DNA from 3 places in the Tardiphaga sp. 20_F10_N6_6 genome. Region 2 is predicted to be linked to each of the others. Evidence: predicted binding sites of a transcription regulator. Region 2 holds the regulator's gene; each other region holds the start of a gene.

What was found. Region 2 encodes LexA, which represses DNA repair genes until DNA is damaged. Its sites were predicted from a motif close to TGTTCNNNNTGTGTTCNG; they were not measured.
Positions count from the first base shown of each region.
Region 1: the regulator LexA is predicted to act here: its motif matches at 4,204-4,221, upstream of radA (DNA repair protein RadA).
Region 3: the regulator LexA is predicted to act here: its motif matches at 3,399-3,416, upstream of AB7813_RS14750 (nucleoid-associated protein).

Region 1 is NZ_CP197239.1:1,337,370-1,345,323, forward strand. It holds gene AB7813_RS06375 (bifunctional diguanylate cyclase/phosphodiesterase) at 1-2,786, shown strand, start outside; gene AB7813_RS06380 (hypothetical protein) at 2,877-3,230, opposite strand; gene AB7813_RS06385 (hypothetical protein) at 3,507-3,773, opposite strand; gene AB7813_RS06390 (hypothetical protein) at 3,971-4,138, opposite strand; gene radA (DNA repair protein RadA) at 4,247-5,707, shown strand; gene AB7813_RS06400 (CvpA family protein) at 5,946-6,578, shown strand; gene purF (amidophosphoribosyltransferase) at 6,614-7,954, shown strand, end outside.
Region 2 is NZ_CP197239.1:591,179-599,132, reverse strand. It holds gene AB7813_RS02725 (molybdopterin molybdotransferase MoeA) at 1-270, shown strand, start outside; gene AB7813_RS02720 (Orn/Lys/Arg decarboxylase N-terminal domain-containing protein) at 429-2,786, shown strand; gene AB7813_RS02715 (GNAT family N-acetyltransferase) at 2,808-3,377, shown strand; gene lexA (transcriptional repressor LexA) at 3,680-4,402, shown strand; gene AB7813_RS02705 (ComEC/Rec2 family competence protein) at 4,421-6,703, opposite strand; gene AB7813_RS02700 (glutamine--tRNA ligase/YqeY domain fusion protein) at 6,806-7,954, opposite strand, start outside.
Region 3 is NZ_CP197239.1:3,043,180-3,051,133, forward strand. It holds gene AB7813_RS14735 (hypothetical protein) at 70-1,305, opposite strand; gene AB7813_RS14740 (hypothetical protein) at 1,467-2,372, shown strand; gene AB7813_RS14745 (recombinase family protein) at 2,596-3,204, opposite strand; gene AB7813_RS14750 (nucleoid-associated protein) at 3,553-4,629, shown strand; gene AB7813_RS14755 (GTP pyrophosphokinase) at 4,626-5,609, shown strand; gene AB7813_RS14760 (DarT ssDNA thymidine ADP-ribosyltransferase family protein) at 6,259-6,792, shown strand; gene AB7813_RS14765 (DarT1-associated NADAR antitoxin family protein) at 6,811-7,464, shown strand; gene AB7813_RS14770 (hypothetical protein) at 7,667-7,954, opposite strand, start outside.

The DNA.
Region 1 (7,954 bases), 750 kb from region 2:
AATCTTTCGCGGATAGCCCGCTCGTCTCCGAATATCTGCCAAAATCGGAAGCGGGCACCTACGAGACGATAGGCGTTATCGACGGCATCGCGCGCCTCGCGGGGTACAAGGCTGTGCCCGGACTGCCGCTGGTCTTGGTCATCACATACGCCCGCAGTGAGGTGCTGGGACCATGGCGCCAGCACCTTTACATGGTGGGCCCGCTCGTCGCCATGATCGTTGCCGTCATCTTGTTCGGCACGTTTAGGATTTTGCGCCAGACGAATAGTCTTGCCGTGAAAACTAGGATTCTGGAACGAACGAACATGCAGTTCGATGCTGCCTTGAGCAACATGTCGCTAGGGCTCTGCCTGTTTGACGCGAACAAGAATCTGGTGGTTTCGAATGGCCGCTTCCGCGAGATGTACGGTTTCCCGGAAGAACTCGTCAGGCCCGGAACACCTTTGTCTCTCATGCTGCAGGCCCTCAAAGATCGCGGAAAGCACGATTTGTCCATCGAGGGGGATGTTCAGGAGATTCCGACGAAGCAAAGACAGATTTTTATGACTGCCGACGGTCGCGTGATTTTAATTCAACGCAGGTCGATTGCGGATGGCGGATGGGTCGCAACCCATGAAGACATCACCGAGCAGAAACGCGCACAGCGCTTGTTGACTGATAAAGCTGCTGAACTCGAGCGGATCAACATGCGCTTCGACGCCGCGATGAACAACATGTCGCAGGGTCTTTCGCTATTTGATGGTGAGCAGAGGATCATTCTTTCAAATGCGCGCTATGCGGAAATCTATCACCTCAGCGAGGAACAGGTGAAGCCAGGGACTACGCTGCGGCAAATCATTGAATATCGCCGGGCGAAGAGAACAAATTGCGAAATGGCTGCGGATGTCCTTGTCGACGCCAAACTGAAACTGGAGAAAGAGGTCCAGGAGCTTGTCGACGGGCGCCTCATTTCGATGACGCGCCATCTGATGCCGACCGAAGGGTGGCTGGCGACTCATGAAGATGTCACGGCGCAAAAACACAGGGAGCAGTTGCTGGCCACGAAAGCCGTGGAGCTGGAGCAGACCAACGAACGCTTCGACATTGCGCTGAGCAACATGTCGCAGGGTCTCTGCATGTTCGACGGAGCGAAACGGCTCGTTGTCTGGAATGATCGTTATGCGGAACTATACCAGTTGCCTGCGGCTTTGTTGAAAGTCGGGACGCCTCATGAGGCTATCATCGCCGATCGCGTCTCCCGTGGCATTCTCAAGGGCGGGACGAGCGAACCAGCCATCAGGAAAAAGATAGCTGAATTGGGCCAGCACTCGACCGATTCAAGCTCGGCCAGGGTCGATGAATTTGCGGATGGGCGATTGATGCTCGTCACCCGACAGCCGATGAAGGACGGCGGTTGGGTTGCAACGCACGAAGACATCACCGAACGGCGGCGCGCAGAGGCCGAGATCGTTCACCTGGCGCGTCACGATGCGCTCACGGGACTTGCCAACCGAACACTGTTTACCGAGAAACTTGAGGAGGCGAGCCAGCGTCTTAGCCGCCATGACGATGGCTTTGCCGTGGTCATGCTCGACCTCGATAGATTCAAGACCGTTAACGACACGCTGGGACATCCCGCTGGGGATCGTTTGCTTGTTGAGTTCGCACAACGACTGAAATCGTCGACTCGCGAAACCGATGTGGTGGCCCGCCTTGGCGGTGACGAGTTTGCGATCATCCAGGACGGCGGCCCCAATCCGCAGGAGGGTGCAATCGTGCTTGCCCTCAGGATCATCGATGCCATTGCTCAGCCATTTGATCTCAACGGCCACCAGGCCAGCATCGGGATCAGCATTGGAATTGCCCTCGCTCCGGAACAGGGCGTCGATCCCGAGGACCTGTTGAGAAAAGCAGATCTCGCGCTCTACGACGCCAAGACGGGCGGGCGAAACGATTTCCGCCTGTTCCAGTCCGAAATGATTGAGGCTGCCCACTCGCAGAAGATATTGGCAAACGAACTGCGGGACGCGATCGCGCGAAATGAATTCGAAGTGCACTATCAGCCGGTGGTTGACGCCAAGACACGGCAGATCCGCGGCGCCGAGGCGCTGGTCCGCTGGCGGCATCCGTCGAAAGGGCTCGTTGCTCCCGATCAATTTATTCCGCTCGCGGAAGCGACGGGGCTGATCCTTCCTCTTGGCGAGTGGATCCTGCACCAGGCTTGCACGGATGCAGCGTCGTGGCCGGCTCACCTCAAGATCATGGTCAACATCTCTGCGGTTCAAGTCAGTAAGGGAAAGCTGCTCGACGTCATGCTGGATACTCTGATGGAGACGGGTCTTTCGCCTGAACGGCTGGAGTTGGAAATTACGGAGACGGCTCTTCTTGAGAACGCGACGGCGCATCTGGGGACGATACGGCAGCTGAAGAATCTCGGCATCTCCATAGCGCTCGATGATTTTGGCACTGGTTATTCAACGGCGAGTTATTTGACCAATTTCCCGTTCGACAGGATCAAGATCGACAAATCCTTCGCACAAGGCGCTCCCAATCGCCGCGATTGCGCAGCGGTAGTGTCCTCGGTGCTTGCGCTGGCCCGTGGTCTTGGCATCGCAACGACGGCCGAGGGTGTCGAGACCGAAGAGCAATTTGAATATCTGCAGGCTGCAGGCGTGGACCTCGTCCAGGGCTTTCTGTTCGGTCGGCCCGTCCCGCTCTCCGAATTCGACCTCGATGCCGCAGTTTCATTTGGAAATGGTGCTGCTGACGGCGAGTTGTGCGGAGAGGTCATCACCGCAGGGAGATGACCGCCGCCGCCACCGGTGGCCTCCCCCAAACGCAAATCGGCCACCCTGAGGCGGCCGATCGCAGTCCTGAAAATCTGAGCTATCCGCGGCTTAGTAACCGTAGCTTGAGCCGAAGCTGAAGCCGCGATTGCAGGTCGAGCAGCCCTGCTGCACCGGTGCGTAATAGACCTGCGCCGGAGCGACCATCTGGACACGCTGCTGCGTGGCGTATTGCGCCGGAATGCGCTCGTAATCGACGCGCGCAGGCGCGACCATCACGGTCTTCGGCACCATCACCGTCTCGTACTGCGCTGGCGTGCGGCGCGCGACGGTGCGACCGGGAGCGACCATCACCGTCTCTTCGACCGTGCGATACTGCGGCGGCACCACCTGCTGCTGAAAGCAGGTCTGGCACGGCGGTGGTGTGTAGCAGTTATAGCAACCTGCCGAGGCAACACCGGGCATCGCCATTCCGGCGACAGTGGCGAACATCGCAGCAGCAATCAATTTCTTCATGATGAGACCCCGTGGCGAGCTTGTTTGAAATGAGTTCGTATCGCTCTGATGGGCGACACTCAGCCAAGCACCACCACCGGTCAACGCGGTCCTGATATTTACCTTGATGAACGTGCTTAAGATTTGATGACGGCAACATATGAGGATGCCAAGGCAGACACAGCTGCACTGCGCCTGGATTCACCGCAGAGCCCGACGTGAGATCAATCGGCCTCAGCAGCCAACCTAATAACCGTCGCGGGGCAGCCCGAAGAGTTGCTCGAACACACTCGGTTGGCGAACCACCCATTGGCCCGGTTCGCCCGTTCTCAGATCCCGCACATAACGCGGCGGCGCTTCCACATAGTAAAGCGGCGGCGGCGCGCGAATGCCGGTATCCATCGTGATGGGATAGCGCGCGGTGCCGGCGCGATAGCGCGCATCACGGTAGTCAGAGGCAAGTACCGGCGTCGCCAGCGTCGCTGCACCCAGCACGATTATCAAAACACGCACGGCACACCTCACGCTGACGTCACTGCGGTGAGGCTATCGGGCGGAGGTTAATGAAGGATTCGTCGCATGGCAGTTCCACGCGAGCTCCTGCGCGGAACAAATTGGACTCGCGAAGCGCTGGACTGCGGCTCAGCTGGTTGGTCGAGCAGCCTCGATCGCTCACCACTGCTTGCATCTGGATTCTGCTCGCGGCGCGTCTACCGAGCGTAAGCAATCGCCAAGCTGAAGAAGGACCACTGCAGAGGCTGCACCTCCGGCATCGCCGCGGCAAAGGCGATCCAGGCCGACATTGCCGACCAGTTCTCGCGCGTCGGAATTTTGGCAACCGAATAGACCTTGCCCATGTGCCGGTCGATGCGTCCCACCCGGCGAAGCTGGCAAACCCTTCGAGAAGAAACTTGCAAATGCCCCGTTCAACCGCGTAGACCAAGAGAACAAACCAAAAACACCTACAGACGCGATTCCTTCCGCCAATGGCCAAGAACCTCCTCTCCTTCGTCTGCCAGAATTGCGGTGCCGCCTATAACAAGTGGCAGGGCAAGTGCGACGCCTGCGGCGAGTGGAATTCGCTGGCCGAGGAGGACACCACCGGCGTCACCACGATTCCGGTCAGCGCGCGCTCCAAGCGCAAGGGGCGCACCTTCAATCTCGAAAGCCTGACCGGCCAGAGCAACGATGCGCCGCGCATTGCCTCGGGGATGGGCGAACTCGACCGCGTCACCGGCGGCGGTTTCGTGCGCGGCTCGGTGCTCTTGATCGGCGGCGATCCCGGCATCGGCAAATCGACGCTGCTGACCCAGGCCACCAGCCTGATGGCGCGGGCCGGCCACCGCGTGGTCTACATCTCCGGCGAAGAAGCCGTGGCACAGGTGCGGCTGCGCGCGTCGCGGTTGGGCCTTGCAGACGCCTCGGTGCAGCTCGCGTCCGAGACCTCGGTCGAGGATATCATCGCCACGCTGTCCGAAGGCACGGTGCCGCGGCTGATCGTGATCGACTCGATCCAGACCATGTGGACCGACACCGTGGAATCCGCGCCGGGCACAGTGACTCAGGTCCGCGCCTCGGCGCAGGCGCTCATTCGCTTTGCCAAGAAATCCGGCGCCACCATCATCCTGGTCGGCCATGTCACCAAGGACGGCCAGATCGCCGGGCCCCGTGTGGTCGAGCATATGGTCGATGCCGTGATGTCCTTCGAGGGCGAAGGCTCGCAGCAGTTCCGCATCCTGCGCGCGGTGAAGAACCGCTTCGGCCCGACCGACGAGATCGGCGTGTTCGAGATGACCGGGCTTGGCCTGCGCGAGGTCTCCAACCCGTCCGAACTGTTCCTGTCCGATCGCGATCTCGGCTCGCCGGGCACCGCCGTCTTCGCCGGCATGGAGGGCACCCGCCCGGTGCTGGTGGAACTGCAGGCTCTGGTTGCGCCGACGACTTTGGGCACGCCGCGCCGCGCCGTGGTGGGTTGGGATTCCTCCCGGCTGTCCATGGTGCTGGCCGTGCTGGAGGCCCATTGCGGGGTCAAGCTGTCGGGCTACGACGTCTATTTCAACGTCGCCGGCGGATTGCGCATCAACGAGCCGGCCGCCGACATGGCCGCGGCCGCAGCCCTGGTCTCTTCGCTGTGCAATGCGCCGCTGCCCACCGACGCGGTCTATTTCGGCGAAATCTCGCTGTCCGGCGCGGTGCGCCCGGTGGCGCAGACCTCGGCGCGGCTGAAAGAGGCGGCAAAACTCGGCTTCGGCCGCGCAGTGCTGCCGGAATCGGCGCGCGGCGATCCCGGCGGCGATGCCGGACTGTCGCTGAATACCATCGGCGGCCTGACCTCGCTGGTCGCCGATATCGCTGCGCGCGGCGTCAAACCCACGCGCGACAACAGCAAAAGCACAGATGCCGAGAAAAATACCGTACCGGCGCGATTCAAGCGCCAGGACGGCTGACAGCGACGTGACCTGCGCTGCCGCGGCCGCTATAGAATGCGCGCGCGACAGACTGCGCAGATGTGCAACACGCTCCGTTAAGGCACTCTGCCGAAAGCGGAACAATGGTGTGATCTGGTGTGCTCTTGCGGCCGATAGCGGTTTTCCGGCCTTGCGAGACGTGCCATATCACCGTCACCTGAAGCGGCCGCCTGTGCCGATTCGCGGTTTCTGATTCACGAGCGGACCTGACCAGCCGATGCCGATCACGATTCTCGACCTTGTCCTGCTCGGCGTCATGCTGATCTCCGGCCTGCTGGCCATGGTCCGCGGCTTCATGCGCGAGATCCTGTCGATCGCGGCCTGGGGCGCGGCGGCGCTGGTCACCCTGTTTGCTTTCCAGAAGCTGCTCCCGACCGCTAAAACTTATTTCAACAACGATACCGTCGCCAGCATCGTGGTGGTGGCCGGCGTGTTCATCGGCACGCTGATCGTGGTCTCGATCATCACCGTCCGCATCTCCGACATGATCCTGGATTCGCGCATCGGTGCGCTGGACCGCACGCTCGGCTTCCTGTTCGGCCTCGCCCGCGGCCTCCTGATCGTGGTCGTCGCCTTCCTGTTCTTCTCATGGCTGGTCCCGGACAAGCAGCGTCCGGACTGGGTCACGGGTGCCAAATCGCGCGTCGTTCTGCAGGGAACCGGCGATTGGCTGATGGCACTCTTGCCGGATGACCCTGAAAACACCATCTTGAAGAGGTTCAAGAAAAACAAACCCGATGAGGATACGACCGACGCCGAGCCCGCAGCGCCCGGCGCCGCGGATGGCTATTCCAAACCTGCCCGCGACAGCCTGAAAAAGCTGATCGATGGCAAACCGGCGGGACGCTAGGCGTTCTTAGTTTCTCGCGACACCTGAAAGGCGCGATGGATCCGATGCAGAGCCCTTCCGACGACGCGAGCACCACCATGCGAAATCCCGATCTAGACGGCGACATGCTCCGCGAAAAATGCGGTGTATTTGGTATCTACGGCCATCCCGATGCGGCGGCGATCACCGCGCTCGGTCTCCACGCCCTCCAGCATCGCGGCCAGGAAGCGGCCGGCATCGTCGCCTTCGACGGCAAGCGCTTCCATTCCGAACGTCGCCTCGGCCTCGTCGGCGACACCTTCTCCCGCCGCGAAGTGATCGAGCGCCTGCCCGGCACCGCCGCTGTCGGCCACACCCGCTACTCCACCACGGGCGAAACCATTCTCCGCAACGTCCAGCCGCTATTCGCCGAACTCAATGCCGGCGGTTTTGCAGTGGCCCATAACGGCAACCTCACCAACGGTCTGACCCTGCGCCGCGAGCTCGTGAAGAACGGCGCGATGATGCAGTCGACCACCGACACCGAGGTCATCCTGCACCTCGTCGCGCATTCCAAGCGCAACCGTTTCATCGACCGCTATATTGAAGCACTCCGTGCCATCGAAGGCGCCTATGCGCTGGTGTCGCTGACCAACAAGAAGCTGGTCGGCGCCCGCGATCCGCTCGGCATCCGTCCGCTGGTGCTGGGTGAACTTGACGGCTCGCCGATCCTCGCATCCGAGACCTGCGCGCTCGATATCATCGGCGCCAAGTACATCCGCGACATCGAGCCTGGCGAAGTCATCGTGTTCGACGAGAACGGCGCGCAGAGCCACAAGCCGTTCGCACCGCAAGCGCCGCGCCCCTGCATCTTCGAATATATCTACTTCGCGCGCCCCGACTCGATCGTCGGCGGCCGCTCGGTCTACGACACCCGCAAGGCGATGGGCGAACAGCTCGCCCGCGAGACCCATGTGGAAGCCGACGTGATCGTGCCGGTGCCGGACTCCGGCGTGCCTGCCGCGATCGGCTACTCCCGCGCTTCGGGCGTGCCGTTCGAACTCGGCATCATCCGTAATCACTATGTCGGCCGCACCTTCATCCAGCCGACCCAGAGCGTGCGCGAACTCGGCGTGCGCATGAAACATTCGGCCAACCGCGCCGCCATCGAAGGCAAGCGCATTGTGCTGATCGACGACAGTCTGGTGCGCGGCACCACGTCGAAGAAGATCGTCAAGATGATGCGCGACGCCGGCGCCAGGGAAGTCCACTTCCGCATCGCGTCGCCGCCGATCACCCATCCGGACTATTACGGCATCGACACGCCGGACCGCGCCGGCCTGCTCGCCGCCACGCACACGCTGGAAGAAATGCGCGACCTGATCGGCGCGGACTCGCTGGCCTTCGTCTCGGTCGAC
Region 2 (7,954 bases):
CGCGCGCTATCCGGCCGAATCGAGGTCGCTCACGCGCTCGAACCCGCGGTGCTTGGCCGCGACCTCGCCGCCAACGACCAGCGCGAGGACTATCTGCGCACGCGTCTGGAAACCCGCGCCGACGGCACCGTGGTGGCGACGCCGGTGATGAAACAGGACTCGTCGCTGCTGGGAAATCTGGCTGTTGCCGAAGGACTTCTGATCCGCAAGCCATTCGCTCCCGCCGCCGCCGCTGGCGATTCCTGCGCGATCATGCGACTGCCTGTTTAAAGGCCGAGATGCGCGATGGGATGCCGGGCCACCGGAACTTCCGCCGCGCGGCATGTTCTCTGAGCTTTTTTCTGACTGAGATACCTTAACGCGGCTTCAGTCACTGAATTGTCACGTAACGCAGCGAGACATCGCTGCGAAACAAGATCGGTGCACAAATGGACTATTTCAAACGCTTCAATTTCCTGTTTGCGATGCCAACATTCGACGCCGACGATCTCGAGGGCATTCGCCTCAATCAGATCGTCGATGAGATCGAGCGTTCCGGCTTCGAGGTCGTCAAGGCGCGCAAGCTCGAAGACGCCACGATCGCGGTCCAGACCGACGCGGCGATCGGCTGCATGGTGGTCGACTGGGGCAAGAGGGGCCTCGAAGGCAAGACCGCGGCGCTGATCAACCTGATGCGCAAACGGGGCCTCGATTTCCCCATCATCCTGCTGATCCGTCGCAAGCGGTTTGAAGACGTCCCGGTCGAGGTGCTCGATTTCATCGACGGCTATGTCTTCCTGTCGGAGGAAACACCGCCGTTCATCGCCAAGAATCTCATCAGCCGGTTGAAGCAATATGCCGAGACGCTGAAGACGCCGTTCTTCGGCGCTTTGGTCGACTATGCCGAGGAAGGCAACCAGCTCTGGACCTGCCCGGGCCACAATGGCGGCGTGTTCTACAGCCGCAGCCCGATCGGCCGGGTGTTCATGGAACATCTCGGCGAAGCCGTGTTTCGCGACGACCTCGACAATTCCGTGCTCGATCTCGGCGATCTGCTGACTCATGAGGGCCCTGCGCTGCAGGCGCAGAAGGAAGCCGCGCAGATTTTTGGCGCGGAGAAAACCTATTTCGTGCTCAACGGCACCTCGACCTCCAACAAGGTCGCGCTATCGGCTCTGGTCACCGATGGCGATCTGGTGCTGTTCGATCGCAACAACCACAAGGCGGCCCTGCACGGCGCATTGATGATTTCAGGCGGTGTGCCGATCTATGTGCCAACGACGCGCAATCCCTGGGGCCTGATCGGCCCGATGAACTGGGATGCGCTCGACGAGGACGCGCTGCGCGAGCGCATCCGTATCAATCCGCTGGTCACGGATCCCGAGGCCTGGAAGCGTCCACGCCCGTTCCGCGTCGCCGTGGTCGAACAGTGCACCTATGACGGCACCATCTACAGCGCCGAGATGATCATCGCGCGCATCGGCCATCTCTGCGATTACATCCTGTTCGACGAAGCCTGGGCGGGTTTCATGAAATTCCACCCGCTTTATGCCGGCCGGTTCGCCATGGGACTCAAGGACCTTGGCCCGGATTCGCCGGGTATCATCGCGACGCAGTCGACCCACAAGCAGCTCGCGAGCTTCTCGCAGGCGTCGCAGATCCACATGAAGGATCGTCATATCCGCGGCCAGAAACGCCGCGTCGAGCATCGGCGCTTCAACGAAAGCTTCATGCAGCACGCCTCGACCTCGCCGTTCTATCCGCTGTTCGCATCATTGGATGTCGGCGCGCAGATGATGAAGGGCCGCTCGGGCGAAGTGTTGTGGGACGACACGATCCGCCTCGGCATCGAACTGCGCAAGAAGATGCGCGCTGTGCGCCGCGAATTCGAGGAGAAGGAAACCCGCGCCGAGCGTCGCTGGTTCTTCGAACCCTTCGTGCCCGAGCGCGTCGCGATTCCCGACGCAGCCAGCGAAGGTGCTGTTCACAATGTGCCCTGGGAAAGCATCGGCACTGACCAGCTGGCCACCAATCCGGCTTATTGGCAGCTCGCGCCGGACGCCGCCTGGCATGGCTTCCCCGGCATGGAAGCCGGTTTCACCATGACCGATCCCAACAAGCTGACGGTGCTGACACCCGGCTTCGACCGCACCACCGGCGGCTATGCGGAACACGGCATCCCCGCGCCCGTGGTGGCGCAGTTCCTGCGCGAGAACCGCATCGTGCCGGAGAAAAACGACCTTAACTCGCTGCTCTTCCTGCTGACGCCCGGCGTGGAAGCCAGCAAGGCCGGCACGCTGATATCGGGCCTCGTCGCCTTCAAGAAGCTTCATGACGACAACGCCCTGCTCGAAGACGTCATCCCGGAATTCGCACGGCGCAGGCCCGCGCGTTACGCGGGCATACGCCTGAGGGATCTATGCGGCGACATGCACCGGTTCTTCCGCGAGGCCAATGTGAGCGAACTTCAGACCAGGCAATTCTCCGCTGACCATCTGCCGGAGATTGCCATGTCACCCCATGATGCCGCGCGCTGTCTGGTGCGCAACGACGTCGATTACCTCCCGATCGATGAGATCTTCGGGCGCGTCGCGACGACGCCGTTCGTGGTCTACCCGCCCGGCATCGCCACGATCGTCCCCGGAGAACGGCTCACCGAACGGTCAAAGCCGATGATCGATTATCTCAGGATGTTCGAGACCTGCTTCAACACCTTCCCGGGCTTCGACGTCGAAATCCAGGGCATCTACCGCAAGGTCGACGCCAATGGCCGGATCCGACTTTACACTTACGTGGTCTCCGAATAGGGAGCACGTAAGGAGCCTGATTTGCCAACGGAACTCGAACAGCCGGTCGTCATCCGACCATCACGCGACACCGACGTCGATGCCATGCTGGCGATCTATCGCCGGCACATCCGGCAAGGCGTCGAGGAAGGCGTCAGCGACGCCGACACGCCGCAGCCCGACGATCTCAGAGACCGGCGCAAGAACCTGCGCAGCAAACGGTTCCCGCATCTCGTCGCCACGCAAGGCGGCGAGGTCGTCGGCTACGCCTATGTGGTGCTGTTTCGGAAGCGACCGGCCTATCGCTACACGGTCAAGCATTCGATCTATATCCACCACGGACATGTCGGCCGGGGCATCGGCCGGCTGTTGATGCGCGAGTTGATCGATGTCTGCGCGGCGGCCGGCTTCCGGCAGATCATCGGCTATATCGATGCCGACAACACGGCCTCGCTCGGCTTGCATGAGAGCTTCGGCTTTGCCCGCGTCGGCTTGCTGCCCGGCGTCGCCTATCGCTCCGGCCGCTGGGCCGACACGATCATGGTTCAGCGCTCGCTGGCGACCGGCTCCACGACTCCGCCGCCGCCCATTGGGCGCGTGACGTCCGCGTAGCCCAAGCGACCGCGGAAGCATTTTCCATGTCCGTCGAGGATCGACGACTGGTGAGGAACAGCCTCCTCAAACCTCACTCAACGTGCGTTCTGTTGACGGCAAATTAAGCATTGCAGAACACATATGGAACATATAGTGTTCGTTCATGATTTGTTTCGAGATTCTGTGGCTTTGAGTAGTTTGAGAGTGCCCGAACTCGCGCAACCGATCTTCGAACGATCGTCTCAGGATTGAGACTCACCGTTCGAAGGCCCTTTGAAACGCACGCGGCGGCCGACACCGTCAACTGAGGATGGCTTCAGATGCTCACGCGCAAACAATACGAACTCCTGCGATTCATCGATCAACGGCTGAAGGAAGCCGGCGTCCCGCCGTCCTTCGACGAGATGAAGGATGCGCTCGACCTGCGCTCGAAGTCCGGCATCCATCGTCTGATCACGGCGCTGGAAGAACGCGGCTTCATACGCCGTCTGCCCAACCGCGCCCGTGCCATCGAAGTCATCAAGCTGCCAGAGCTCGGCGCGCCGGTCACCGGCGGCACCGGGCGCCGCGGCTTCACGCCCAGCGTCATCGAAGGCACGCTTGGCAAGGTGCGTTCGGCCGCCAGCATCGCCAGCAACAGCGGCGATGATGACAATGGCCGCACGGTTGCCATCCCGGTCATGGGCCGGATCGCGGCAGGTACGCCGATCGAGGCGCTGCAGACCCGCAGCCACACCATCAGCATGCCCGCCGACATGCTCGGCTCCGGCGAACATTACGCGCTCGAAGTGCGCGGCGATTCCATGCAGGACGCCGGCATTCTCGATGGCGACACGGTGCTGATCCAGCGCAACGAAAGCGCCGACACCGGCGACATCGTGGTGGCCCTGATTGACGACGAGGAAGCCACGTTGAAGCGCTTCCGCCGCCGCGGCGCGTCGATCGCGCTAGAGCCAGCGAACGACGCTTACGAAGTTCGCATCCTGCCGCCTAACCGGGTGCGCATTCAGGGCAAGCTGATCGGCCTGTATCGCCGCTACTGAGATTTGCGCCTCGGCGGATTACTGATCTTCGGGTTGAAGATCGGCTTCCGCCGGCGTCGCATCCACCGGCCGATTTTGTGGCGTACGACTGTTCGGGATCAGATCGTGCTGGGGCTCATCAGGAATGGCGCGCGACCACGGACGGTCCAAGCCCCGTGGCCGGACGGCATCGATGGTAAAGCCGTTCGCAGTTCGGTGCAGGCTCACCGCGCCATTTCGTTGCAAGCGATCCTGATCGATCACCAGCGCCCTGCAATCCCTCGGCGATTGTCGCGCCGTGACGATGAGCGCCGCTTTCTCGCAATCATCTGCGAAGGCATCCGGCTGTAAGACCAGCGCCACCAAAGCCCCATCGGCCAGCGCCGTGATGCACCCGTCGCGGTCGCAGGACACACCGTGGCTGAGGGAGGCATCCGTTGGCAGCCGGGCGTCGGCATCACCGGCAAGCCACTCCTTCGCGAGAAACGCATCCTTGGCGCTGCGCATCATATGCAGGCGCCCCTCCCTGCCCCGTACCGCAACGCTGTGACCGTCACCCGAAATCAGGACATCCGGCTGCTTGACCAGCAACGCCCAGACAATCGAGAGCGCAAGCACACCAAGCCCTGCGAGGCGCAACGGCGTGCGCAGCAATCCCAGCACGATGATGCCGATACTGGCTGATATCAGCGGTCCCGTCCCGAAGGCCGGCATCCGGCCGATGGCGCCGGGCAAGGCTGCCACCCATTGCGTGACGACAATCATCCACTGGATGCCGACATCCATCAGCCGCCAGAACACACCGTCAAAGCCAAACGGCATGGCCACCAAACCGAGAATGCCCGCCGGCATAACCAGTGCCGAGACCACCGGCATCGCCAGGAGATTGGCGACGACGCCATAAGGCGTGACGCGATGGAAATGAAAGGCAGCATAGGGCGTGGTGGCAAGGCCCGCGACCAGCGAAGCCAGTACGAGCATCGCGATCTCGCGTCCGCCCCATAGCGCCACGCGCGCGGTCGCGGAATGATCGGGCGAGGCAAACAGCGCGGGCATGCCTATCTGCACCAATGCGACCAGCCCCAGCGTCGCCGCGAATGACATCTGAAAACTCGGATGCACCAACGCTTCCGGCGAAACGATCAGCACAACCATTGCTGCCACCGCCAGCGTACGGAACGTCACCGCCCGGCGATCGACCATGACAGCGATTAGCACGACGGCCGTCATGAAGAACGAACGCTGCGTGGCGACCTCGGCGCCGGACAGCAGCAGATAGAACAGCGCAGCCAGCAATGCCGCAGCAGCAGCGACTTTCTTGATCGGGAACGTCACCGTCAGCACGGGGATCAGTGCCAGCAGCGCGCGGATCGCAAAGAACACGACGCCGGCGACAACGGCCATGTGATAGCCGGAGATCGACAACACATGACCGAGGCCGGAGATGAACATCGCATCATTGACGTCAGCCGAAATCGCATCGCGGCGGCCCGTGAGCAGCGCCGTGGCAATGGCGCGGCTATCACCCGAGAGCACGGTGCGGATCCGCGCGTCGATGGCGTCGCGTAGCCCCTGCATGGTCGCCGAATAGCGTAGCGCCACACTCGGCTGTATCGGCGGATCGACTGCCTTGATGCCGCCCATCACAAAACCGGACGCGCCGATCCCTTGAAAATACAGATCCCGTCCGAAGTCGTAGCTCCCCGGCCGGAGCGGCGGCAGCGGCGGCTGCAGCCTTGCCTTCAATTCGACGAAGCTGCCGACGGCAGGCGCCATGCCCTTCTTCACCGACAGCCGCACACGGGTGAGCTTCGGTGCGGCGCGCGGGCTGTCCATCGTGGCAACGCGCAGCACGAAGCGATCCGTGCGCTCCCGTTCCTCGTGAGTTTCAACGAAGCCGGTCAGCGCGACGGAATAGAGCGGCTTCGCCAGAACCTCATGAGCCACGCGCGCGGTTTTCATTGCAGCCATCGCAAAGCCGGCCGCGATTGCCGCAATGAGCAAGATCAAGGGAAACCATCGCTGCCGCCGCAGCAAAAACGCAGCCACGCAAAGAAGGCCTGCCGTCGCAGCGGCAACCCAGGCCACCGGCTCATGCTCAGCGGCAAAATACAGCGCGATGCCGGTCCCGAAAGCGATCGGCACCCAAGGCAGCAAGCGACCGGGACCAGCTTCGGCCCACACCCACGTCCAGAGCGTCTCGAAGCCCGACGTTGATGACGTCGGTGACGGGAGAGCGACGCCTGCCGTGGCCGGCGGCGGCCATGTGGTCGCCGTGCCGGATCGGCCCCGCCGCTGTTGCTGATCCCCGCCCCGCGCCATCGAACGCCCGCACGCCAAGCTTGTCCTTCCGAATGCTATCGGAAGGGCAAGCGGCGGCTAGCGGAACGGATGCAGAATACGAAAACTAATCCCTAGGGTTGCTCAAGCGAGCTTGGCGTAGCTGTCGCGCAGACCGACGGTACGGTTGAAGACCAGCTTGCCCGGCGCTGAATCCTTGTCGCGACAGAAATAACCCTGGCGCTCGAACTGCACGACATCGCTTGTGTTGTCGCTCGCCAGCGCTGGCTCAAGCATGGCGCCGGTCAGCTTCTCCAGCGAGTCCGGATTGAGCTGCGATGCGAACTCGGTCGCATTGGGCTGCGGATCGGCGAACAGCTGATTGTAAACGCGCACTTCCGCCTGCACGGCATCTGCAGCGCTCACCCAATGGATCGTCGCCTTGACCTTGCGGCCGTCCGGCGCATTGCCGCCCCGGGTTTCCGGATCATAGGTGCAGCGCAGTTCGACCACCTCGCCGGCAGCGTTCTTGATCACGTCCTTGCAGGTGATGAAATAGCCGTAACGCAAGCGGACCTCGCGGCCCGGCGCCATGCGGAAGAACTTCTTCGGCGGCTCTTCCATGAAGTCGTCATGCTCGATGTAGAGCTCGCGGCCGAATGAAATCTGCCGGTTGCCGAGCGACGCATCATCGGGATGGTTGATGGCTTCGAGCTGCTCGGTCTGTCCTTCCGGGTAGTTCTCGATCACCACCTTCAGCGGCTTCAGCACCGCCATGCGGCGCTGCGCCGTGCGATTCAGTGTCTCGCGCACGGCGAAATCGAACATCGAGATATCGACGGTCGAGTTGGCCTTGGCGACACCGATGCGCTTGACGAATTCGCGCAGTGCTTCGGCAGGAATGCCGCGGCGCTGCAGGCCGGCCAGCGTCGGCATCCGTGGATCGTCCCAGCCGGTGACATGGCCGCCGCGGACAAGTTCGGTCAGCACGCGCTTCGACAGCAGCGTGTAGGTCATGTTGAGGCGCGCGAATTCATACTGATGCGGCCGCGATGGCACCGGCAGATTTTCCAGGCACCAGTCGTAAAGCGGCCGGTGATCCTCGAATTCGAGCGTGCAGATCGAATGCGTCACGTGTTCGATGGCGTCGGATTGGCCGTGCGCGAAGTCGTAGCTCGGATAGATGCTCCAAGCGGTGCCCGTGCGCGGATGGTGCGCATGCAGGATGCGATAGATCACGGGATCGCGCAGGTTGATGTTGCCCGACGACATGTCGATCTTGGCGCGCAGCAC
Region 3 (7,954 bases), 2.5 Mb from region 2:
AGCAGGGCTGCGGTGGAGATCAGAAGAAGGTGCTCACAATCTATAGCGGACCCGAGGACCGGCAGCGGCCTATGGTGTGATGGGTAATTCGAAATCCGATAAATATCTAAAAATTGGCTGTTCAGATGTTCTCGCAGCCTCGATCAGCTTTTCTACCAGTCGCAAAACGATGCGCTGAGCCGTCTCCTCGGTCGGAAATGTGATGACCGATTCTACAGGCTCAATGTCGTCGCCTTCAGATCGAGCGGCGGGCTCAAAGTAAGCGTAAAACTGCGCCTTGACGTGCTTACCTTCTTTACGGAGGCTGAGTGAGATACCGATTTTCAATGACAACCGTCGGCTGATGGATGCAGGCGAACGGATACCGCAACTACTTTCGAAATACACATCACCACCCATGACATAGGGCCACATTTTCTTGGGTAGCTGTCTTGGTTTCGACGCTTTCGGCATCACGTTAAGATCGCCTCGGAGCTTCTTGATATCAAAGACCGGATTGATCCAGAGCCGACGTGTCGATTTTTTTGGCATTATTTTGGTGTTTGAATGCCGCATCCATTCCATGAGCACTTCGGTGTTTGAATACATCAGCTTAATAATATCCGCTCCCCGGCGGACGCTTTGATCGCTTTGGTTTTTCTTAAATCCACTTGCGTGAGGCATCCCGAGAATCTGCGAAAGAAGGAAAATTGCAGCGCTCTTGTCATCACCGCGAAGATTGAGCTTTGTGTAGATGCCCACCCCGATATCCTCCATGTAACTGCACAAAAGCCGAGCCAGTGGTGCTTTCATCTGATCTAACCGCGACAGGGTCGAATGAATTCTGTCGTAGCTAAGCAAGGCTACAGGCCTATCTTTTTCCTGTTCAGCTTCCAGACGCCTTCTGGTCCGGTCATCTGGTAGGAATCTGTAAACGTAAACGAAGCCACGGTCCGGCTTCACCATACGCAAGTAGTCCTCCAATTGACTTGTGTTGTGCTTGGAGTGCGCTCCATCAAACTCCTTCACTTCAAACGCAATATCGACATGCTTACCCGTGACCAATGCGAGATCGGCCCGCCGCTCCCCCTTTAGCCCCATGAACGGATACTCCCGCTCGATGGAACACTCACCAGCCTTGATTATTGAGGCTTTCCGCCTCCAAAAACCTGCACGCTTAGATCTTTGAGGAGCACGATGTGCCTCAATGAGAGCGGCGAAGCTCTGGGGCTCGTGCCGCGCCAACTCGAGCAGCAGGATAGCTAAGAAACGGCCATGCTTGCCCTTATCGAAATATCCAGTAATCGAATGATAGAAGCTCGACATTTATCGACGGCTCTCGCGTTCGGTTTCAATGACCCGCGTCACACCCCATTATATGACGAGACAACGCCCAAGGCATCTGACTTTTTACCAATCAATCACAATCGCTATACAAATCATTCGCAAACTCGCGGGTGAATCGAAAGCTGGGAGAGGTATCAAGAATGCCGAAGACGCCAGAGATCATATCCATCAACTTACCAAGACTTTACGAGCGAGATATCGATGTGCTTTTGCAGGAGGAACTGCTATTCAACGACCGCGTCTGCGACCTCTTTTCTCGAGCTATAGGCGTTTCTTCAACGATATCGATCAACGAATGCCTGCTTTCTGTCATCGATGAGACCGGCGAAACCGATTTGTTGGCACGATTTAGTGTTGATGGTGCGTCTGGCGTTCTGTTGATTGAGAACAAGATCGATGCGGTATTTCAACCGCGACAGCCCGAACGGTACAAGGAACGTGCTGAAGCATTCTTGAGCGACGGGAGATTGGTTTTCTGCATTCTTATCTCCCCGGCGAAGTATTCCGAGGTGAACGCCGCAGCAAAATTGTTCGACATCGTCGTTACATACGAAGATGTTGCTCTTGCAATTGGCGACTTGGGAACGGCTCGTGCACAGCACCGCGCCTCGCTCTTGTTGCGCGCGGTTCAGCAAGGAAGGAAACCTTCGTTCGCTATCCCTGCGCCCGAGGTCACGAACTTGTGGCAGCGCGTTTATCGAACAGCGACTGCCGAATTCCCACAATTGATGATGAAGAAGCCCGATGATAAGGGCAGCGATTCGTGGTGGCTTATATTCAAAGGCGACTTACCAAAATTCACGACAATCGACTGGAAAGTAAAGAACGGTTTTGTGGACCTGTCCTATTGGCGTGGAGCGACAAATAGACCAACAGAGTTATCTGCGGCTCCGACAGGAGCTCGCTTTCTCGTCATTGGAACAACAACAGTGTTTCGGGTCGAAGTTTCAAAGCCGCCAGAGCTTTGGTCAACCGTGTCGGACGAACAGATACGCGAATCGCTCGGAGTCGCCGCCCGGCTACTAGACTTCCATAGGTCGCAGTAGTGTTCGAGCGATCCGAAGCCTTTCGCGAATTGACCGCGCGTCCGTATAGGCAACACAGCCCACACTTTTAGCCGCTGCGAACGCGCAAAAATGGAACACTCCCTTCGATTTCCGAGTGGAATGGTATTGGTTCGCCTCGGTTGGAGGCCGTACGCTATGGCGCATCAGCGACGTTAAATGTGGTATTGGGTAATCCGGGAGCCGGGGATTCGAAATCTGCGGCTCAACGCGCTTGAATTGTCGTTGTCTTTACCACACGCTGGACGACGGACACTCCAACGCCAAGCGTCCTCGCAATCTTCTGAATACCGAGACCGCTGCCACGCATTCGCCTGATCGCGTTTTCAATTTCGGTTCCGACCGTTGGGCGTCCCAGCACTTTGCCTTCGGCTCTTGCTCGGGATAGCCCTGCCACAACGCGTTCACGAATGATGGCACGCTCAAACTCGGCAAATACGCCCATCATCTGAAACATCGCCCGTCCGGCAGGCGTACTGGTGTCGAGCCCCTGCTGGTGAAGGTATAGGTCGCAGCCCTTAGCGTGCAGCTCTCCGAGGAACGACAAGAGATCGGTGAGGGATCGACCCAAGCGGTCGACCGACCACGCCGCGACCAAATCGACTTCCCGACGCGTGACCGCCTTAAGTAACTTGTCGAATGCGGGACGGTCCTTGCGGCCTTTGGCTCCAGATATGCCAGTGTCGGCGAACGTCCCGACTACTCGCCAACTTGCCCGGTCGGCGACGGCCGTCAGTTCGCGCAATTGATTGTCGGTTCGTTGGTCCTGCGTCGATACCCGTAAATAAAGGGCAACTCGCTTGTGCCGCAGCATCCGCCAGCCACCTCCTCGCGACTATACGGATAATACATGTTTTTCGCATGGCCACAAGATGCTGAAAATACTGATGTTTTTCAATCCCCAATGCACCATTTTCTGGCAGGGTTTTCGGTACGGCCCATTGAGTGGGGATATGGCTCGCAAGCACCAATGGCCCGACGAGGCCTCAACCTCCTGAACCGTTGCATTGTTCTCTTTTTGTTCTTACATTGGATTCGGATCGAACACTCAGCTCATCCCAGCCTTATGCGGTCAACATATACGACTTAAGAGTGCTATCGACCCACTTTGCGCCTGTGAAGCAATCTGCATAAGTTCCCGGATATTATTTGGGGGGGAACGATGATCTTCGAAAACATCTCGGTTGAGAGAATAATTCTGCACGAGGTTTTCAAACGAAAGGACGACAAGTTACTGGTGCCGCCGCGCTACGGCGGCCATATGATTTCGCTGCCGCAAGAAGCGCTCGACGATTTCAGTGGTCGGGTCATCGAAGCCCTCGGCAACAATTCCAAGAGCATGGAAATGACCATCTCCAACACCAACGTTGGCAGTGTTCCCCATATTGCAACTGATTTGATCAAGGCACGCGACGACAAGTTCATCACGCTTTCGCAGACGATAGCGGACGAACTTGCAAAAACTCAGATATCGCGCACTCTGCCCGGTGGAATCGTTGTTGTTTTCTCGGGGCAAATCGGAAGCCCAAGTCGAAAATATCTCGGCATCATAAAAGCAGAAACTCAATCGGGGTTTCTGCGTGAGGTTAGCAGAAGTGGGATGGATGCTGCTTACCTGAAAGATCTATTCCTAACGCCAGCTGCGAAGCTTTATAAGATTGGTGTCTTCGTTGCTCCGCCTTCTGGTATCAGCGAATTTCCCAACGGGTGGCAGGCCTTTGTATTTGACAGCCATATGAGCAGCGCAAAGCGAGACGGTGCAGCTCAATACTTCTACGAAGCATTTTTAGGCTGCGTGATTCCCAAGAACAGTTCTTTTCTAACGAAGGAATTCTTCGAGCACACGAAAGAATTCGTGAAAGGACTCAGCATCCCGCGCGAAGAGCGCGCGGATCTACTTACAGGGCTTTATACGTATTTGAAAGTTGATCAGACACCAACGATTAGCGTTAGCTCTTTCGCCAAGACTTATCTACCCGCGAACACGGTGGACGATTTTTCGCACTATATGAAGCAGAAAAAGTTTCCGTCCGGTACCGTTCAGAAAGACACATCCGACTTGAAAGGGGTGCTGCGGTTAAGAAAAATGGTCTTCTCGAACAGCATCAAATTTACCGCTCCACCGGAGGCCTTTAAAGACATGGTAACCGTTGAAACCATTAATGGTGAAGGAAGTGATGGATCGCCGCAGGAATGGACGCGCATTACAATTCGCGATCACATCCGTGAAGATCAATGACTGAAGATGAGTTTATCCAAAGATGGCACGCCGAACGCCCTGCGTACGAGCAGTGGGGGCAATACGTTGCAGACCGTCTCATAAAAGCGCTTGAGGCCATCGTAGCTCCCGTAACAACCGATGTGTTTGTACGCATCCCCATTTTACCTCGGGTCAAAACCACCGGCTCCTTTCTGACGAAGGCCTTTTACAATCCAAACAAAACATATGACGACCCGTTTCAGCAAATCACAGATAAGGTCGGCGTTCGGCTAGTTGTGCTTCTCGCAAGCCAGATATCCAAGGTTACCTCGGCCATCGAACAGTGCGACGCATGGAACTACTCTAAAGATCGCGACTACGAGTCCGAAGTCGCCGCTCGGCCATCGGCTTTTGAGTATCAATCAGTCCACTACGTTGTCCGTAACAAGACGCCTATGCGTATCGCCAATATCGATATTCCAGAATCACTGCCTTGCGAAATTCAAATCCGGACACTGATGCAACATGCTCACAGCGAGCTGACGCACGACACGATTTACAAGCCTAGCGTGGAAAAAACGCCAGAGATGGAACGAGCCGTGTCAAAAGCAATGGCTTTAATCGAGGCGACCAACGACTATTTTGAACAAGTTGCCGCGCGTATCGAGGTGGCAGTAAGCGACACTCGGAAGCTCACTGATCAGCTGGCCTATCTATACGAGCAGAGAACAGGAATTCGCGCGGAAATGACGCGTGTGGACTCACTTCTGATGGAAGCATTTTCACCAAACTCGGACGGGGTTCTGGAGAAGGTCACCGCATTCCTAAATCAAAAATCGTTTGTCAGCGAGAAAATCGCGAATAGAGCAAAAATAAAAATCCTATTTAGGCAACCTAGCATACTGATTGCTTATCTAGCCGTATCAGAGCGTCCGTCAGACGCACTAAACCGTTGGCCTTTGACACGGAGCGAATTGGCTCCAATATACGCCGACCTCGGCTTGGCGATGAATGGTTAGTACGTCGCCTCTCCATCATCCGACTCATATGCCAGCTGTCCAGTTTGATTGTTTGTCCAATCAAATGCCAGCGCCCTTCTTTTCAGTAAGGAGCCGACACGCCAGTTCTCGGGATTGCCAGCGAGTTGAGAATGTTTCCGAGACCTCAAACCAGCTACCGTCGTTGCCAGCACCATGATGCAGACCCATGCACGAACACTGGCACTCGTGGCCTACAGCATTCTGACAAGCTGGGGAGCACTTTTCTTGCTCTTGGTATGGCTGGATGATGTAAACGCTCTTGAAGCGAACTAGGCATCGATCAACAAGGTCGTTGAACCAAGCTTTTGGCAATTCCCAATAGCCTTTAGACGCGACCCACTCGGGATGAGTCTTCCGACTATTTCTGATCCACTGCCGATTGTCGCCCGAATATGGCAGTCGCATCTGGAGCAATTCACCCTTCCCAGTTCTTCGGACAATGACCGGGATCTGCTTTTGGGCCCAAACGTGGTCAAACCGATCCATAGGGTCGCGCCCTGTTTAGTAGGTAAGCGTAGAGCCTTCTACAATCCATTTCGAAATCAAAGAAGTGATATCCCATGTCTACGAAGGTTGCAATTTATCACACAATCTATTTAAGGGTGATCATTACCTGGGAGCCAACTCAATGGATATCGAGAAGTTTTTGGCAGATTTCGTGCGCACAAGCACTCAACATAGGCGCTTCTATCATTTCACCGACCAGAGTAATATCGGATCAATACGAACGCATGGGTTGCTGTCTACGCAGCAATTACGCCAGAAAAATCTTCTAAAGGATGTTGCGACGGGCGGCGACGCAAACAGTCTTGCGACTGACGCGGCCAAAGGCACCGACCAATATGTATGCCTTTGCTTCACCACCGGCCACCCTATGCAATACATCGCGCGAACTCAGCGGGGCCTAAATCCTGTCTATCTTCATATCAGCCCCGAAGTTTTGAAATTTCCGGGGGTAATGATTACGAATGCCGCCTCCAATCAACATGGAGTTGTGCGCGTATCCGCTGCCGAGGCGCTTGACGGCCTAGATCTAGATGTCCTTTACAAACGCACTGACTGGAAATTGCCGGAAATACAGACGCGATTGCAAGCAGCGGAAAAATACGAGATTCTTATTCCGGATCGAGTACCCGTGGAGGCGATAATACATGGCTTATAACTGTGACTGATCGAGACCATGGCTGAACGACCAGTCTTTGTGCCAACAACATCTGGAAGGCTACTTGTTGAAGAGATTGCTATAAGCTTCAAGTGGCACTCTGGACTCGCAGCTTCCCAAAAGAAAAAGAATGTGGCCGAACTTCACTTGGCCGCAGCGGAAACTCATAATCTGTCTCCGCTTCTCGAAATATCGAGCAAGTCCGAATTCAAGATCGGACGGAGTCTAAGCGCTTTCCATTTGAAAACTAAAATTGATGAAAGAGAAACTACGGTTGAATGCGCTTTTCAAGGCAGCAAAGTCTTTGAGCATGGTGGACCGTTTGAAGAATTGTATTGGGTCGATAGTCGTGAGGCAAAACGAGACGAGCGTTTGAAAACATCAGGTCGACTTGTCGGCTTTAGGCTTCATGGGACCGACTTTCCCCTTTCGCCACCTACGGTCTTCTATGACTGGCTTTACTTCGGTGCCTTGTATCCGCACCGAGCGTGGATCAGCGAACGAGAGGAATGGATGGGATTCACGGACATTGAGTTTAATCCGCAGCGCTCGATCAATTGCCAGGCGAGATCGTTTGCTGCCTTTATCTGCCTTCTACGTCGCGATGAACTCGACGAAGCTGTATCTTCATTCGAAACCTTTAAATCAGTCATGGATTGGCCACAACTTTAGAATGCGCGAAAGATAAATCAGTTCTCCTTGTCACCCGCTTCGTCCGGGTGGCAAACGGCGAGGCGGCTCGCCGATTTGGCTAACACTATCAGACGCATTCGATAACGGATCACATCGCGGTCTAGCAGCCACAGCTACTACTGTTGGGACGGATTACCGGATTTTCTTCGGTTCACGTCCTCGGCACGACTAATCAAACCAATCAATCTCCATCATCCGACCAGCATGCGTGCTCCGTCACACACACGCCGGAGCCCTCGATGATTTCAAGTTCATTTTTGGGTCCTATGTTTGCGAATTCAATGCTTCCGTCTTTATGTTCCCAGAACATCAAGCGCAACGCCTCGTGGCTTTTCTGCAAATGAGTTCGACGCGCTGCTGCACCATCCGCGCTTCGGACAACGGGGTGCAGATCACCTTTGTGGTCCGCACGCTTTAGGTCTCCGATCTCATTTTTTGGCTGACCAACTGCTATCCTTGCGCAGGCCTC